One region of the Leuconostoc sp. UCMA20149 genome, then DNA from elsewhere that is predicted to be linked to it. Evidence: riboswitches for the same ligand, from Rfam matches in the RefSeq annotation. Region 1 holds a riboswitch; each other region holds the start of a gene.
What was found. Region 1 has a riboswitch for thiamine pyrophosphate ahead of FF105_RS02815 (transcriptional activator). Riboswitches for the same ligand answer to the same signal wherever they lie in the genome.
Positions count from the first base shown of each region.

Region 2: linked by a shared signal. The riboswitch ahead of thiT (energy-coupled thiamine transporter ThiT) and the one ahead of FF105_RS02815 (transcriptional activator) in region 1 are both predicted to bind thiamine pyrophosphate.
Region 3: linked by a shared signal. The riboswitch ahead of FF105_RS04350 (ECF transporter S component) and the one ahead of FF105_RS02815 (transcriptional activator) in region 1 are both predicted to bind thiamine pyrophosphate.
Region 4: linked by a shared signal. The riboswitch ahead of FF105_RS10925 (hypothetical protein) and the one ahead of FF105_RS02815 (transcriptional activator) in region 1 are both predicted to bind thiamine pyrophosphate.

Region 1 is NZ_VJYC01000002.1:165,165-169,382, forward strand. Features, by position in the region: gene thiD (bifunctional hydroxymethylpyrimidine kinase/phosphomethylpyrimidine kinase) at 1-699, opposite strand, end outside; gene thiM (hydroxyethylthiazole kinase) at 696-1,472, opposite strand; gene FF105_RS02815 (transcriptional activator) at 1,472-2,032, opposite strand; TPP riboswitch at 2,120-2,208, opposite strand; gene FF105_RS02820 (hypothetical protein) at 2,247-2,753, opposite strand; gene FF105_RS02825 (hypothetical protein) at 2,750-3,040, opposite strand; gene FF105_RS02830 (vWA domain-containing protein) at 3,037-4,194, opposite strand; gene FF105_RS02835 (ATP-binding protein) at 4,191-4,218, opposite strand, start outside.
Region 2 is NZ_VJYC01000004.1:7,101-11,318, reverse strand. Features, by position in the region: gene FF105_RS04535 (MIP/aquaporin family protein) at 1-412, shown strand, start outside; gene FF105_RS04530 (MIP/aquaporin family protein) at 515-1,234, shown strand; gene FF105_RS04525 (RluA family pseudouridine synthase) at 1,273-2,169, opposite strand; TPP riboswitch at 2,236-2,324, shown strand; gene thiT (energy-coupled thiamine transporter ThiT) at 2,393-2,947, shown strand; gene FF105_RS04515 (MerR family transcriptional regulator) at 2,984-3,454, opposite strand; gene FF105_RS04510 (glycosyltransferase) at 3,539-4,218, opposite strand, start outside.
Region 3 is NZ_VJYC01000003.1:230,903-235,120, forward strand. Features, by position in the region: gene FF105_RS04340 (ABC transporter ATP-binding protein) at 1-903, opposite strand, end outside; gene FF105_RS04345 (thiamine-binding protein) at 940-1,233, opposite strand; gene FF105_RS04350 (ECF transporter S component) at 1,230-1,808, opposite strand; TPP riboswitch at 1,953-2,042, opposite strand; gene FF105_RS04355 (DMT family transporter) at 2,211-3,152, shown strand; gene FF105_RS04360 (tRNA (adenine(22)-N(1))-methyltransferase) at 3,222-3,911, shown strand; gene FF105_RS04365 (Nif3-like dinuclear metal center hexameric protein) at 3,905-4,218, shown strand, end outside.
Region 4 is NZ_VJYC01000024.1:237-4,454, forward strand. Features, by position in the region: gene FF105_RS10915 (2'-5' RNA ligase family protein) at 211-732, opposite strand; gene FF105_RS10920 (NUDIX domain-containing protein) at 770-1,264, opposite strand; gene FF105_RS10925 (hypothetical protein) at 1,385-2,083, opposite strand; TPP riboswitch at 2,188-2,276, opposite strand; gene FF105_RS10930 (cryptochrome/photolyase family protein) at 2,405-3,832, opposite strand; gene FF105_RS10935 (DUF2316 family protein) at 3,855-4,157, opposite strand.

The sequences.
Region 1 (4,218 bases):
CACATCTAAAGTTTTGCCAAGCGCTAATTGTGAAGTAATCGCTGCCGAAATAGTGTCTCCGGTGCCGTGGGTACGCTCAGTATGGACCCGCTGACTTGCCAACCAGAAATCTGTCCCATCAGCCAATAAGATGTAATCCTCAATACGTGATGACTGCCCATGACCTCCTTTCAATAAAACATTTTTGGCGCCTAATTTTTGAATCGTCCTAGCTGCACGTTGCATGTCTTGCCGATTATTAATCGCTTGACCACTTAAAATTTCAGCTTCTGGCATATTAGGCGTTACAAGTTCTGTCAGCGGTAACAATAAACTTTTCACGGCAGCCACTGCATCAGGATTAAGCAGCTTTGCGCCACCTTTCGCAACCATTACCGGATCTAACACATATTTACCAAAATCAAAATTTTGCAAGCCTTTGGCAACAAGCGCTACTGTCTCTGCGTTACCGAGCATGCCAGTTTTGATTGCTTTAATCGCTAAATCATCAGCGATTGATTTCATTTGTGACCAAATCATATCAGGTGGGGTCATCAAAACATCTTGAACACCCAATGTATTTTGCGCTGTTAAAGCGACAAATACATTAGCACCATAGACACCCTGTGCAGCAAATGTCTTTAAATCAGCACTAATACCGGCACCACCACTACTATCAGCACCAGCGATTGTTAATACTTGTGGTGTTTCATTGCTCATAAATATTGCACACTTTCAGTCATAAATGTCGCTACTTCCTCGCTTGTAATTGCAGCAAGCTCATCTAGCAATTGCATACTATAAAAACCTGGTGTCGTAATTTGACGGCTGGCTTTGAGCCCAGCTAACTTAAAAGTTGCCATCGCATACGTGACATTTTCCACAGTGAGTGATTCAGCTACAAAGGCACCAATAACAGACGATAATGCATCGCCAGTACCCACATTAGTTGATAATAATGGCACATCTGTCTCAATGACGGCAGTTTGATGGCCATCACTAATAACATCTTTGGCGCCACTTAATGCAATTATGGCACCAGTCTTTTCTGCTGCTAATTGTGCGATGGCAATCACATCCCCACTACCAGTGGCATCAATGCCTTGACTGTCAAAATCAATATCGGCAAACCACGCTATTTCCGCTGCGTTGCCTCGAATAATATCAACATGCCCTTCTTGCATCAAAGTCTGCACAGCCTTACTACGAAAAGGTACTGCAACAGCAACTGGATCCAAGATAACAGGTTTATCTAAATTAGTAGCGACCTTTGAAAGCGTTACAATATCAGACAGTTCATTGGCCTTAAGCGTACCAATATTGATGACAACGGCATCTGCAATTTGACATAAATCATTAAATTCACTAACTTCCCTACTCATAAGTGGCGAAGCACCAATAACATTCACGACATTGGCTACGAATTGTGGGGTAACAAAGTTAGCATAAGTCAGAACAAGCGGTGATTGTGTCCGTACATTTTTAATCGTCATTAGTATTGACTCCCTTTTTCATAGGCATTCCGCCAAAATTTTAGTTCAAATTGATATGATTTTTCAAAAATAGCGACATCCAGTTGACCGTCTGAATGGTCAACAATCTGCCAGTAATAGGTTACCAAATCATGATATTGTTTACTGGCGTAATATTGCTGCCAACCATTGTTTGTTTGATGTGCCAGTGCTTTAGCTATAAAATAATAGGATTCTACACAAGGTAAGGTTGCCATAATTGCTGCCATAGCACCTTTTTGAGCTGCAGAACGCATGTGATTCACATAAGATTGCCCAACCAAATCTAAAGGCTTTGGGGCAACAGCATCCACTAGACTAAGATGTGCTTGTCCTTCATCGTCGCTTGTCGGTCTGGTTAAATGTAATGATTCATCAATTTGATTCACAATGGGCATAAATGCTTCAATGTAGCTTGCATCTTGTGCTGTATAATAATCAGCTTGCCGCTGAGTTAATGAATTACTGCCAATAGCTTTCACGAAAGGTTCAGCCATGATTTGAGGCATAAATTGTTCTCTAATGGTTTGTAATGAGGTCATGTTTTCTCCATAATAGGACACAAAAAGGCCGCGAACCCACTCCAAGAAGATGCGTTCACGGCCAGTAATCAACATTTAAAAAACACTAGCTTATGCAACATATCTCCCTGCGTACGTACTAACGTCATCAGGTTCAATGGGTATTTCTCAGCCAATCGGCACCCCAGATATTTTATTTAATTCAAGATAAGTGTAAATGAATGTCACCAGATAATCAACCCCACCATTCAGGATCAACATCTCTCATTTGATGTTTTAGTGACAATTGCGAATCACTTGTAACACGTTGATAAGTTGTTGTATAAGGATTTTTCATCAAATTAATCATTTGCTGATACTGCGTACTTTTCAAAAAATCAGCTAATTGACTGTGATTTTGCCAAAAAGTCCACAGCATATAATCTGCTTTACCATTATCATTTTGAGCCACAACACCGGCAACATTTACTAACTTACCAATTAGTTTATCATTATCATCTTTAGCCTGAAAGGTAATTTGATGAATCACACGACCAGTTAACTGACCATTAGTATAACGACTATCAAATCCTAATGGCCGTTGAAATTGTTGGACAATTTCTGGTGCATCCAAAATCAAAATATTCGAACCAGCCAATTGTGATACCTTCCCGAGGTAAAACACATTGTCTGGATTCGCTGTTTGAAGTGCTAATAATTCTGAAACTGACTGTTCTGGTGCAAGTACAAGATTAATTTTCATAAGAATGGCTCCTTTAACATTGTGACGACATCTGGTGAAAGCCGAACTGCATTACGCTGAATAAACTGTTGAACGCCTTTAAACGTTGTCAGATCAACTGTGGGTGTCATAGCGTCTGATGCAACTAATGCTTTTGCATAAACAATATCTGAACGCGTCATCATCGTCATGCCCCATGGCTCGCTCAGCAACAGTGATTCCCATTGATCGGTTAATAATGCTTCAGCTCTTTTGAACCGATTGTCTTTGGCAATAAAACTACTCAGATCTCTTGGATTTAATTTCATAGGGTCAACACCTTTCCAATTTGATTAGGCAAACTGAGTTGTTGCTGTTCTGGCAGTATCCAATAAACACGACGATACTGTGACATAATCGGTGATGTTTCACCGTCACCATCAGTTAGGATAATCACTGTTGTCGTCTCACGAGGTGTTTTTTGTTTATCTAGATAGTCAAAAATACTTTGAAATGCCGTCCCCCCGCCAGCACGGCGCTGCCAATGATTGATATTTTGAATCACTTCAACTGCTGTATCAAATGAAAACACGCGAACTTTAGCATCAAATTGTTGTGTTATTTGCATCACATTGGCTAGGAATTTACCCACTAGTTTATCACTAATAGAAGCCGAATTGTCGACAAATACCAAAATTTCATTTTCATACGTACTAATTTCACCAAATAAATCCATTCGGTAGGCTTGGCGTCGATTAAATCGTGCGCGTGATGGTTTCTTTTGATTAGGTACTTGGCTTACCCCTGTTTTGAGGATTTGATGCCAATTTTTTTTAGGCACCACCACCGCAGCAATCTGCTGCATGACAGCACTAGTCAAGTGACCTCGCCCAGATTTTTGTGCATCTTCATTGGCTTGGCGAATGACTTGTTCAAGTGCCGATTTAGCCTCATCAGCCTCATCGCCAACACTCGCCCAATCACCGTGGCCGTCGATGTCCCCATGAGCGGGCACATCATCTTCAAAACGACTGATTAAATCAATATAAGTTTGCGAATCTTGATAAGGCGCAAACCATTCGCCGTACACATCAAACAGCATTTGCAAAGTCACAGCCGTTGGTAACTCACCTAATTCCTTAGGTAAATATTGATTAATCGCCACATCAGTTCCTAGATCAACAACTGATTTTGCTTGGTGCGTTGTAGCATAGCGAACTGGGTGTTCCCAAATAACATGCAGTGCTTCATGTGCCAATGCAGCCGCAATCTGATTGTATGTGCTGAAATTTTCTGTTAAACGAGCTGGATTGATTACTAAGTACCAACGATGATTTTGCCATTTTAATGCCAATGGATGCGGTGCTAACAGGTTCATTTCACGGGTTAAATTCATGACAATGTTGCCATATAGCGGTGAAACATCTAGCAAGGTTTTAATACCACCTAATATTAAATTATCCGTTTCATCCTGCGTTGTCATCTGGTCGCAATATCCATAATTTGT
Region 2 (4,218 bases), on a different contig from region 1:
AACTGTTTCCACAGCATTATCTGGACAAACAATGACCGTCAGCCAATTCGTTTCTTATGTTGGTTTGGGTCAAGCAAACTATGCCACTGGTGAACGTCTTAACGCTTTTGCGTTTGAGTTCGTCTTGACATTCTTGTTCGTACTTGTAATCTCAATTGTTACAAAGTTGACTAATGTTCCAGCCCCATTGGTTATTGGTCTTTTCTTAGCCGTTTTGATTATTGTAGCCTTACCAATTACTGGCGGATCATTCAACCCGGCCCGTTCATTGTCACCAGCAATTTTTGTCGGTGGTAAAGCACTTAAACATCTGCTAGTCTATATTCCAGCACAGCTAATCGCTGGTGCTTTGGCAGCATTTGCCGCTAACTACTTCAACAAAACCAGTGATGAAAAAGCCGTAAAAGCCTAAATTTTATAAAGATTGACTAACATTGTCAATCTTTTTTTGTTTCTAGAAATAAACGTGTATAATGGAATTTATTGGTAATATTACACACAAGGAGAATTTTTCATGCGTAAGTATATCGCAGAATTTCTAGGAACATTTATGTTAGTGTTCTTTGGAACTGGTAGTGTTGTTTATTCAGCTATTACGACACAATCACCTATCACAATTGGTTTGTCATTTGGTTTGGCATTGGCCGTTGCCATTTATGCTTTTGGTCACATTTCTGGTGGGCACTTTAACCCAGCTGTATCACTGTCAATGGCGATTCAAAAGCGTTTATCATGGGTCGAATTTGTCGGCTATGTATTAGCACAACTGATTGGTGCTATTGTCGCTTCTGGTGCTGTCTATCTTGGCGTTACAGCTTATCTTAAGTCAACATCCGTTACAACTGCTTTATCAGGTCAATCAATGACAGTCAAACAATTCGTTACTTTGGCTGGTCTTGGTCAAACAAACTTTGCTGATGGACAAGGCTGGTACGCTTTCGCCTTTGAATTGATTTTGACTTTCTTGTTTGTTTTGGTCATTTCAATTGTCACTAAATTGGCTAATGTGCCTGCCCCATTGATTATCGGTTTGTGGTTAGCTGTTCTAATCATTGTCGCATTACCTATTACAGGTGGTGCTTTCAACCCTGCCCGCGCATTGGGTCCAGCAATCTTTGTTCAAGGTAAAGCACTTGGTCACGTTTGGGTTTACTTAGTGGCTGATCTACTCGGTGGTGCTTTGGCAGCATTTGCCGCTAACTTCTTCAATAAGGGTATTACAAAAGAAGCATAATGTTTTTACTAAAAAGAAGCTCATCACGAGCTTCTTTTTTATTGTCGCAATTGCCGTGGAAAGTCATGAGGCAATGGACCTGTAATCGTTTTAACGCCACCATCAAAGGGTAAAGGTAGTTCAATGGTAGCTGAATGCAGCATCAATCTTGTCATATGACGCCCACCATATAGGTCATCCCCAATTATTGGATGGCCTATACTAGCCAAATGAACTCTAATTTGGTGCATTCGGCCAGTATCCAAACGAATTCGTAATAGTGAGTTTTGATAAACTGTATGTACATTAGTCCAATGCGTTACAGCAAATTGTGCTTCGGCGCCATTGACAGCACGTTTCCTGTCGTCTTTTGCATCAATGCCAATTGGTGTTTTAATTATTCCCTGTTTTGTCGGCATCACACCACTCACCCATGCCAAATAAGTCCGCGTAATTACCTTAGCTGATAATAGCTGGTCAAGTATTGGCACTACTAAAGGCGTTTTTGCAATAATAACGGCGCCGGATGTAGCCCGATCAATTCGATGTACCATATAAGGCGACGCTTCTACATGACGCCTTTGAAAATCACCGGCAACGTAATTCAGCAAAGTATCATCTTCTGTGGGTGAATGCGGATGCATTTTCATCCCCGCTGGTTTATCAATCACCACAAGATAATCATTCTCAAATAAAGTTGTTACCTGCTGATTATACTTTGGTCGATAATTAGAACTACTCGTTCTAAAGTCGTCCTGATCAAACATCATTACTAAGACATCGTTAGTGGCCAAATAGTAACTAGTCGGGACCGTTCTGCCATTCACAGTGAAATGACGCTTAATTCTGAGAGCACCACGAATACGCTTTGGAATGAGCCATTTGGTCCATAAGGCTTTGACTGATTGCCCTGCGTTATGCGGTGATATAATAAATTGATATTGCCATGTTGTCATATGATAAGTGCCCACACCTTTAGTTGATTAGCCCCTAATTTGACTTTATTGTCATTTTAGTTATACTTAGATTATCTGGGGTGCCCTATGGCTGAGATATACCCACTGAACCTGCTCATGATAATGCATGCGAAGGGAGATATCACATTGTTTAGCTCATTAATGGCGCAACCTGTAAATTCTCTTGACGGTTGCGCTTTTATTTTTTGGAGATATGAAGTCTATGCAAAATTCTCGTTCCCGCGTCATCGCTGAAGTGGCTATATTTGCCGCCTTGGCTGTTGTTTTTGATTGTTTGACCCTATTTAAAATGCCACAAGGTGGCGCTGTAACCTTGTCACTGGTCCCAATATTATTTGTTGCGTACCGTCACGGTGTAAAAGCCGGTATGATTACTGGATTAATTGTTGGTATAGTGACTTTTATTTTAAATCCGTACTATTTAAATCCATTACAAGTATTTTTTGACTATTTCTTTGCCTATACGCTAGTTGGTCTCGGCGGATTGTTCGAAAACCAATTAAAATATGCACTCCGTCGAGATGCAACAAGGCAAGCAATGATACTCATATCAATTGGTGCCCTATTAGGTGGTATTGGTCGCTTTTTTGGTTCCTTTTTGGCTGGTGGTTTCTTTTACGGTGCCTTTGCCCCCAAAGGGCAAAATCCGTGGCTTTACTCACTAATATACAACGCAGCTTATGTTATCCCACAAATCCTGTTGACGATCGTTGTACTGATTATTTTGCTTCGCGTTCAACCAAAAATGTTCAAATAAAAAGCCAGCCATTATAACAATTCTGAAGGGAAGCTGTTATAATAACTGGCTTTTTCTCGTGATTGGAAACTCGCGTTTATCAACAACCCGATACTTTACTTTGCCAGATTCCAGATAGACGTACAACAATTGTGTCTCAGCGTCATCAAAATAACCCAAATTCACAACAACACGACCCTCATATTCTTCAATGCCTTGAAAGGCTTTTTTCATAATATGATGAATAATCATGGCACTTTCAAGTTGTTCATTAGCCTTATCAACAGCGTCATGAAGACTGTCACCATCATCTAAGTTTTGTTTGATTATTGCAACCTTAATAAACGCTCGAAAGCCATATAACCGAGATTCTTGTTCATCTTCTCGATCGATCGCTTGAACATATCCTTGCTTTTCCCAATAACGAAGTTGCCGTGTCGAAATATTTGTCATACGTGCTAACTCGCCAATACGGAATTGTAAATGATCAAGAGACGGCTTTTTAAAATTTTCTTTGTCAAAATTCATGTCTGTGCCTCTAGAAATAGTGTTTTTTGTCAACTAAGTTGCTAAACACCCCTAATATCTATTTAAATATAGCACATTCCTTTGTTAAAACAAAGCCTGCCACTGTTCTAAAATTGGGCCCATTTCAAAATCTTCTACTCGTTGTAATGAAATATCAGCGTAGTATCGTCGCTCTTTTTGAGTACTTAATAGTGGTTGAATAGCTGCTAACAAACCATCAACATCGCCATTCTCGACTAAAATACCGTATTTACCGCCGTCTAGTACCTCCGCAGAACCGGTATTTTTCATTGCGACAATTGGTAACCCAAAGCTCATCGCTTCAGCCAAAACCAATGGCAATCCTTCCCAACGAGACGTCTGTATGAAAATACTAGCATCACGGTAATGTTGTCGTAATGCCTCATCTTTTAGCCCACCACGATAAATAATTTTATCGTGCGCCGCATATTTTTCAATCAAGGTTTGAAAAGTTGCCATGTCTTCTGGTAGCCCATTACCTGCAATTGCCAGGCGCCAATCGTTTGGTAATTTTGAAGCCAATTTCACAGCAAAATCGATGCCTTTATGCTGAATCGCAATTCGAGCTGTAAAGGCAATGATATGCTGCGACAAATCAGCACGACCATTTGGTGTGATAGTCAACGGATTCCATATTTTGACGGCGTGCTTATTGTAGGATTTAAAGCCGGCCAAATCGTAGTCTGTTAACACAACAACAGTATCAAGTGCCCGCAAACCTGCTTCAAATTCAGTCTGCATAT
Region 3 (4,218 bases), on a different contig from region 1:
TTTTGATTGATAAGTTATCTGCCCATCAAAAGATTTCAATTTAGTTAACGCATTAAATAAAGTTGATTTGCCGCTACCATTTGCGCCAGTCAGGAGGGTAATTCCTGGTGCACCAATTAGAAGTTCTGGCACCGTTATCAAAGTCTTTTTTTCGTTCAATAACTTGAAATGATTTAGTTCAAAAACCCCTTCACTGATTATTTTAAAAGTATGATGTTGTGGCTTTGGAAGTCGTTGAATAAATTGAGTATGATCAAGTGCTGATATTTTATGATTATGAATTTCCCACACATTGTTGACAATCTCTGGATAGCCTGAAAAATCGTGATCCGCAACAAGAATTGTAACGCCATCGGCCTGCAATGTTTTTACTTTTTTTAAAATTTCCTGCCGTGCTGTCATATCAACATTAGCGAAAGGTTCATCTAGTAGTAACAATTTACTTTTCATCGCAACGATAATTGCCAAAGCAACTTTTTGTTTTTCACCACCTGATAGTGTGGTCATTTGTTGATTGGCTAGTTGTTCGATGCCGACAAATTTAAGCGCCGCTGTTGCACGTTCAGCTATTTCATCAGACGCAATTTGCAAGTTTTCTAGTGTAAACGTCAATTCCTCAAAAGGGGTAGGCATCGCAAACTGTGTGTCGGGATCTTGAAATAAGAAACCAACATACTGGGCTCTCTGATTAGCTGGTAGCTGGCTGATGGCGATATTGTCAACCAAAACAGTGCCTTTAAGTTGAGGAAACAGGCCAGCAATAATTTTTAACAAAGTAGATTTACCAATACCCGATGGTCCAATCAAAAGGTTGAAGCTATTTTCTTGAATGGTCAATGTCAAGTCGTCAAAAATTTTTGTTTTGCCATAGCTTAAATTAAGGTGTTCTAGAGTAACAATCATGGTTTGTGGTATCCTATGTACGCGGAAAAAACCGCTTTATCTGTATTTATCTGTTTTTTTTGCTATTGTAAGTACATCGCTAGTCGTCGCCATATTGATTTTGCTATAAACCATTACAGGTATGTCTGTGATTTCGGCCGCAACTTTTGGTAATTGTGCTAAGATTGCCATCAATTGATCGTAATCACCTTCTAATGTCGATTCAAACGCACCAACTTGGTAATTAACACCGCTAGCATCAATATAAGCAATGACATGATCAACAATTTTAATCACATCATTTTCGTTGGCAGTCATTGGCAAAACTTGTACTGCAATACTTGAAATCATGAGATCACCTCTGATTGATGCGTTGTCAAAATACCTGATTTAGCAATTAGCTTCTGTGTGAAGTAAACAATGACACCAGCAAAAATTGCCGATGAAATCAGGCGTGTGATAAATAGACCAACTAACAGACCTAATGAATATTGGGCATAGCCATTGCGAAGCAAGTCCCAACCAAAGGTGACAATTGTGACGGTAATGACAGAAGCTGTTAAGCTAGTTTTATCCCAACGTCGATATCCAAAAATAGCAAATCCAATTTCAGTTCCGAGGCCCTGAATGGCACCAGCAACGATATTCATGACACCCCATTGTGAGCCAAAAACCATTTCAATAGTACCTGCAAGTGTTTCGCCAATAATCGAAGCTCCGGCACGGCGAATAATGTATCCCGCCATTGGACCAGCCATTAGCCATGGACCAATTGTTGCATCGTTAGCGTATGGACTTAAACCCATAGGTGTTAATATTGCTGCAATAACATTATAAGCAAATGCCCAAGCCCAGAAAATAAAGCCGAAAAACACCGCGATGAGTGCGATAAAGATGACGTCACGAAGTGACCATTTTGTATGCATGTTGCACACCTCCGAATTTGTTGTGAAAACACCGCCATGAGGTTAGACATACAAAAAGCCAATCTTCGTGGGAAGATTGGCTTTGATATCATATCAATTAAAAATACTACAACAGACTGAATAGGTAGTTCGTCTGTATACAATCAATATTAAAGTAAATCTCCCTACGCTAGTATAATCTAGATCAGGTTATATGGGTATTATCTCAGCCGTTTGGCACCCCAGATTTTGGTGTTTTCAATTGTTTTCAATTGTTTGTGATTAACTCACAAACAGAGTGTACCACAATCCATTTTTGCCTGCAAGCGGTGAAAGTCGTTTGGCTTGCAAAAATGGTTCTTATGGGTATACTTATTATTCATGAGTTGCAATTAAGAAGATAAGTTTAGGAGTTGTATTGAGATGCTTTATTTTATTGGATTGGCTGCTGGATTCTTATTAGCTAATCAAAGTGCTATTAATGCAAAATTAGGTGCAGCGGTGCGTTCACCGTTTAGGTCTAGTTTGATTTCATTTACAGTCGGGACAATATTTCTCATCGCCGTCTTTTTTGGAACTAGTCAACATATTGTTCCTATTGGCACTGTTTTATCGCATAATCCGTGGTGGATTTGGTTGGGCGGGATTTTGGGTGTCTTCTTTTTAACGTCTAACATTTTAATGTTTCCTAAATTAGGGGCAATCCAAACGATTATTCTGCCCATTTTAGGCCAAGTTTTGATGGGAGAAGTGATTGATATATTTGGGCTTTTTGGGGCACAACAACATCCTTTAACCTGGTTGAAGTCGATGGGAATTTTGATTTTATTCTTAGGTATTTATATTGCTGTTGTGTTGGCGAGCCGAGGATTCGCTAAGGTTGAAGAAAAAAGTGACACAGATCATGAAAACGCCGTTACGTTGAATTTATGGCGTTTGTGGGGGATAGTGGCAGGTGCTATTTCAGCTATTCAACAAGCCATCAATGGTCACTTAGGACAATTAATGCATTCCTCAGTTGGTGCCTCGGTGTTTTCTTTTTTGACAGGCACCATCTTGATTTTTTTGGTTGTCATGGTTCGTGACAAGTCTCTTTTACCCAAAACATTCCACGCTAATGAACAGCCATTTTGGTTGTTCATTGGTGGCGTATTGGGCGCTGCGTTTGTTTTCGCAGCCGCCTATTTAGTGCCACAACTGGGAGCAGGAGTAACGGTGACTTTGGGATTATTTGGTTCAATCGTTGGATCAATGGCTGTCACACAATTTGGATGGTGGCGTTCACCACAAAGACAAGTGACGCGGGCTCAAATATTTGGTATCGTGGTGATGGCAATCGGTGTGCTACTGATAAAATTTGGATAAGGAAAGTCAGCGCATAGCTGGCTTTTTTGCTATACTTGTAGGAGTAAAAAAATTTTTTTAGGAAACATTATGGATAGTATTCATCTTTCGCCACGCCTTGAAGCTGTGGTTAAGCACGTGCCACAAGACGCAATAATTGCTGATATCGGTTCAGATCATGCCTATTTACCTGCACACTTACTCTTGACCAATCATGTCCGGCATGCCATAGCCGGTGAGGTTGCTCAGGGACCATTTGAAAATGTCCAACATGAAATTAACAGACGACATCTGAATGGCAAACTTGAGGCGCGATTAGCGAATGGTCTAGCCGCTATTGATACCGCTGATAAGGTTAACACGGTTGTAATTGCTGGCATGGGCGGCATTTTAATTCAAGACATTTTGTCAGCCGGGCACTCAAAAAATCATCAATTTAATACTTTGATTTTACAACCAAATACTGATGAGAATGTTGTCAGATCATGGTTAAACAACAACCACTATTTGATTATAGCGGAAGATATTGTTCAGGAAGGTTCGCATTTTTATGAAGTGATTGTTGCAACACCTGGTGAATCAAAATTATCTGATCATGAGATTGATTTTGGTCCGTATCTGTTGCAAGCAAAATCACCAATTTTTGTCGCCAAGTGGCAAAAAGAATGTGACCGCATCCAACTTATTTTGGAACATTTGAAAAATTCAGGAAACCAAAATACAGTAGCTTATAAGAAATGGCAAACGACTTATGATCGCATCAAGGAGCTGATATCGTGATTGCACAAGAATTAATTGATCAAATTGAACAGTTTGCGCCACTATCATTGGCAGAAGCAGGGGATCCCACCGGTTTACAAATTGGCAACCCTAATCAACAAATTAATCGCGTTATGACTACGTTAGACGTGCGTCCAGAAGTTGTCAAAGAAGCCATTGCTGCTAGGGTAGACTTTATTTGGGCACATCATGAGGCAATGTTTTTTCCAGCCAAAAACTTAGACCTATCTGTTCCACAAAATCAAATGTATGCAGATCTTATCGCGAATCAAATTGTCGTTTATGCATCACATACCAATTTGGACAG
Region 4 (4,218 bases), on a different contig from region 1:
CCTTCTTAATATCAAAATCATAACGCTGTTATTTTTTGATTCATGCTTAAATCAGTATCGATAGAGTAATATTTTTGTATTGCCGTCTTTAAATTGAAAATATGACACATGTTGACATACAAAAAAGACCAATGACATTGCGCAGATCTTCTGTCTGACATGTCATTTGGTCATTATTAAATAATCTTATTTAATTAATCAAGCTATGATTCACACCAATTCAAATGAAGCCAAAATTTCAGAGTCATCATTAGCAAGAATGTTTTCAATAGCAACACATTCGATTTTAGCGGTTATATGCCATTGTGATTCATTTAGTGTCTTAACTAGTTGACGCGCTTCATTGGGATGTAAGGATTGTCCTATTGTAACGTGCGGTTGATACGGTATATCACGACGATAAAAAGGCTTAAAATTATCCAGTTCATAAAGCTTGTCGTGTATCATTTTGATTATGTCTGCACCTTGCGCAACGGATAACCAGACGTAGCCATTATCTGTGTCACCCTCCACATGGTTAAGTGTTAAAGTGAACGACTCGATCTGTTTCACAACAGATTGCACCGCATCACAAATAATCGTATCCGACGCATTACTTTTGAAAGGAAACACAAGCGATACATGAGGTCGAATATGTGTATATAGGCTATCATTGTTTTGTCGAATCGACTGAATGGTTGCTTGATCAACTGAATTAAAGTTTGGAAAAATCAAAACAGAACGAAATTTCATTGCTACTCCTTTTAATATTGCACATCAAATAAACAGATTAATCACCATTTTCGCGTAGCCATGGTCGATCGCTAACTTCATTTTCAGTGATAATCCGATGCAAAGTTTTTTGCGCTTGAGGCACAAACATTGTCGGTTCCGGATGAATGGGTACAAATTGTAAGTCTAACGTTTCCGTCCCATCTTTTTGCAAAAATCCACCAACTTGTTTAACTTCAAAACCCATGCCAATCGTTTCTTGTGCATCACCCCAAGAATTTTTGTCCGTCACATTTGTGGCGATACCCAAGACTCTGGTTACGCTAACGTCAATATTCGTTTCTTCTTTAAATTCCCGTACAACCGCTCGCATTGGAGAATCGCCATATTCAAGATATCCGCCAGGAAATCCCCAGCCAGCATCTGAATCCCAACGTTTTTCCAACAAAATAGCATCGTGAGCGTCATTCCATAAAACACCAAAAGCAGAAACAAAAATCATGCCCTCATGGCCAACTTTCTCTCGCATTCGCGCAATATAATTCTTATTCATGATGTAACCCCTTAATCAAAATTTTGTGCAACAAATCACTTTTCATTATAGCACTACGACGTTTTAATTATAAAAATAATAATACTTAGTGGTCACATAAAATCTGGGTCAAATTTCGCTTTATTTGGATTGCGCAGTACTGTAACTGTCCCACTTTTCTGGCAATAATGTCATTTGCCAGAAACGTAATTCTTCTGCACTACTATACATAAATTGTTGCAACAACAAATCCATATCAAGTTCATCTTGATGTTTAGTCACTAAGTCATCTAATAATTGAATCATCTTATGAACGTACCCTTGAAATGTCTCATCAGCGTAGGAATTAACAAAGTCAATATAAATTTGTTGCGTGCCTTTTAAGTAATCTTTTCTTGCTAACATTTCTTGGAAAATTTCTAAATATAACCATGGACATGGTAACAATGCTGCTAATGCATGAACTTCCCCATAACTATCAAAGGCATGGTGCATGTGGCAAGTATAGTGATAAGTTGTTGGTAAAATTTCAGCCTGTTGAATCTCGTCATTAGTCATATTAAGACCTTGATATATCCCATTTTGCTGGTCAACATCATAAGCTGTAATTGCCTGAATGCCTGATTTTAAAGCACTAATAACTTGTGCGTCTTGACTTGTCGCCAAAATCTTATCATAAATTGCTAAATAATTTTTGACGTAGTAATTATCCTGTATCAAATATGCCTTAAAGGCAGACAAAGGTAACGTCCCGTCTTCAATTCCCTTAATAAAGGGGTGATTCTTGCTTGACAGCCAAAGTGAAGCTGACTTTTCGTGTGCTAATTGACTAAATTTCATGATATTCTCCATTCTTTTTTATAAAATATCTAAAAACCCCAGCTCACTAAAATTGAGCTGGGGTCGCCAAAAAGCATCGCTAAATACAACATCATGATATTGATGTGGCTACTATAATATCTTCCTGCGTCAGTCTTAACTGCTTCAGGTTCAATGGGTATGATCTCAGCTCAAGGCACCCCAGATATCTTACATAAAAATTATAGCACACGTATTGATTAATGAAGTAATAAATTTTAAGAACTATGCAATCGATTCATCTGATAAAGGCGAAACTGTGCCCACTAAGCCAAGTTATTGGATTCTTTTCACAAAACCCTTTTAAAAATAATCTTTACTTTGTTCATACACCGCAATCGCTCTTAATCGCGCAGCTTTATGATCCACAATTGGCTGAGGGTAATCATCATTTAATTTCACACCATAAGCTTTTTGTTCCGCATCAGTTAACTGATTAGGCTGATGTATTTTTTTGCTTTTGATAGATTTCAATTCCGGAACATATTGCGTGATAAACGTGCCATCAGGATCAAATTTTTCTGACTGTATTGCCGGATTAAATACTCTAAAATATGGCACACTATCTGTACCTGTCGAAGCAGCCCACTGCCAACCACCAATGTTACTAGCAGGATCATAATCAACTAATTTTTGTTGAAAATACTTTTCACCCCATCGCCAATCAATTAATAGATCTTTGGTTAAAAAAGAAGCAACAACCATTCTCAATCGGTTGTGCATCCAACCCGTTTCATTTAGCTGACGCATGGCTGCATCGACAATTGGAAAACCGGTGCGCCCTGACTGCCATGCTTTAAAATGATTCTCATTATTTTGCCAAACAACATTTTGAAATGAAGTCTTAATCGCTTTTTCTTGCTGATCTGGATACATGGCATAAATCATATTGTAATAATCACGCCAACAAAGCTCTTTGATGAAGGTCGTACGACCGTCACTTTCTGGTTCCTGACTGACAGCATCAAAAACTGTCCGAATTGAAATTTCACCGGTCCTTAAATATCGCGATAAATGGCTGGTAGCATCGAGGCTTGGTATATCACGATTTTTGTCATAGTCAGCGAGTTTATGTGACACAAAGTTGATCAAAACTTGTTTGGCAACCGACTCTCCAATTTGGTTTTCGTAAGCATAACTGTCACATGGACGGATTAGCTTTTTAAGCTCAGCTGTTGCCTCATTACACGACAGTTCCCGTTGTTTCTTGACAACTTCCGAATGCTTTAGATCATAATTTGCTGATTTTTTAGGTCGTTGTATCCATTGCTTAAAGTAAGGTGTGAATACTTTATACCCAGTACCATCTTGCTTTTTAATATCAAACGCGCTGTGCAATGTGAAATCTAAAAAAGGATGCGGCGTTACCTGCAACTCATCACGACAATATGTTGCAATTGCTTGATCTCGTTTTCTACCATAACCTCGTTCGTCAAAATTAAAATACAAATCTTGCCAATCCGGCAGCTCTTTTTTTAATGCTATAAACACAGTTGTGACATTTCCTGATAAAATATGCAAACTGATATTTTTGGCTTTTAAAACTGATTTAAAATGAGACACACTAGCAAAAAAAGCACTTTGATTGACACTGCCATTAGATGCGATTTGCTCTGGGTCAATAATAAACACTAAAGCAAGATGATCACTATTAGCGACTGCAGCCGATAATGCCGTATTATCTGCTAATCTTAAATCTCTTCTAAACCACATCACGCTTGTCTTAGTCACAAAAATTCTCCCCCAACTTATATTATTTTGACAATTGTCGTTTGTATATCTTTCTGGTGCTCAAAAACCAATAATTACGGAAGTCACCTACTAATTTTGAATACGGATAATCCATTAGTCCTTGTTGGCGTAATTGATCCGATAAATATTCTTTCAAAATCCAAGGATCTTCGGGCGCAACGTGATCCAGTTCTAAGATCTGATTGATTTTTTCAACAGAAGTGTTTAAAGCGTTTGCTACATCCTCAATTGCCAAGTGACTCATTTTAAGATTTTTCTTGAGTTCATTACTGGTATTGAAACGTTCCGTAGAATTTAAAGACATCTCACTTCTCTCCTTTCATTATTCAGATCATAATGTTATGCAGGTATAGTTGATTTTGAAG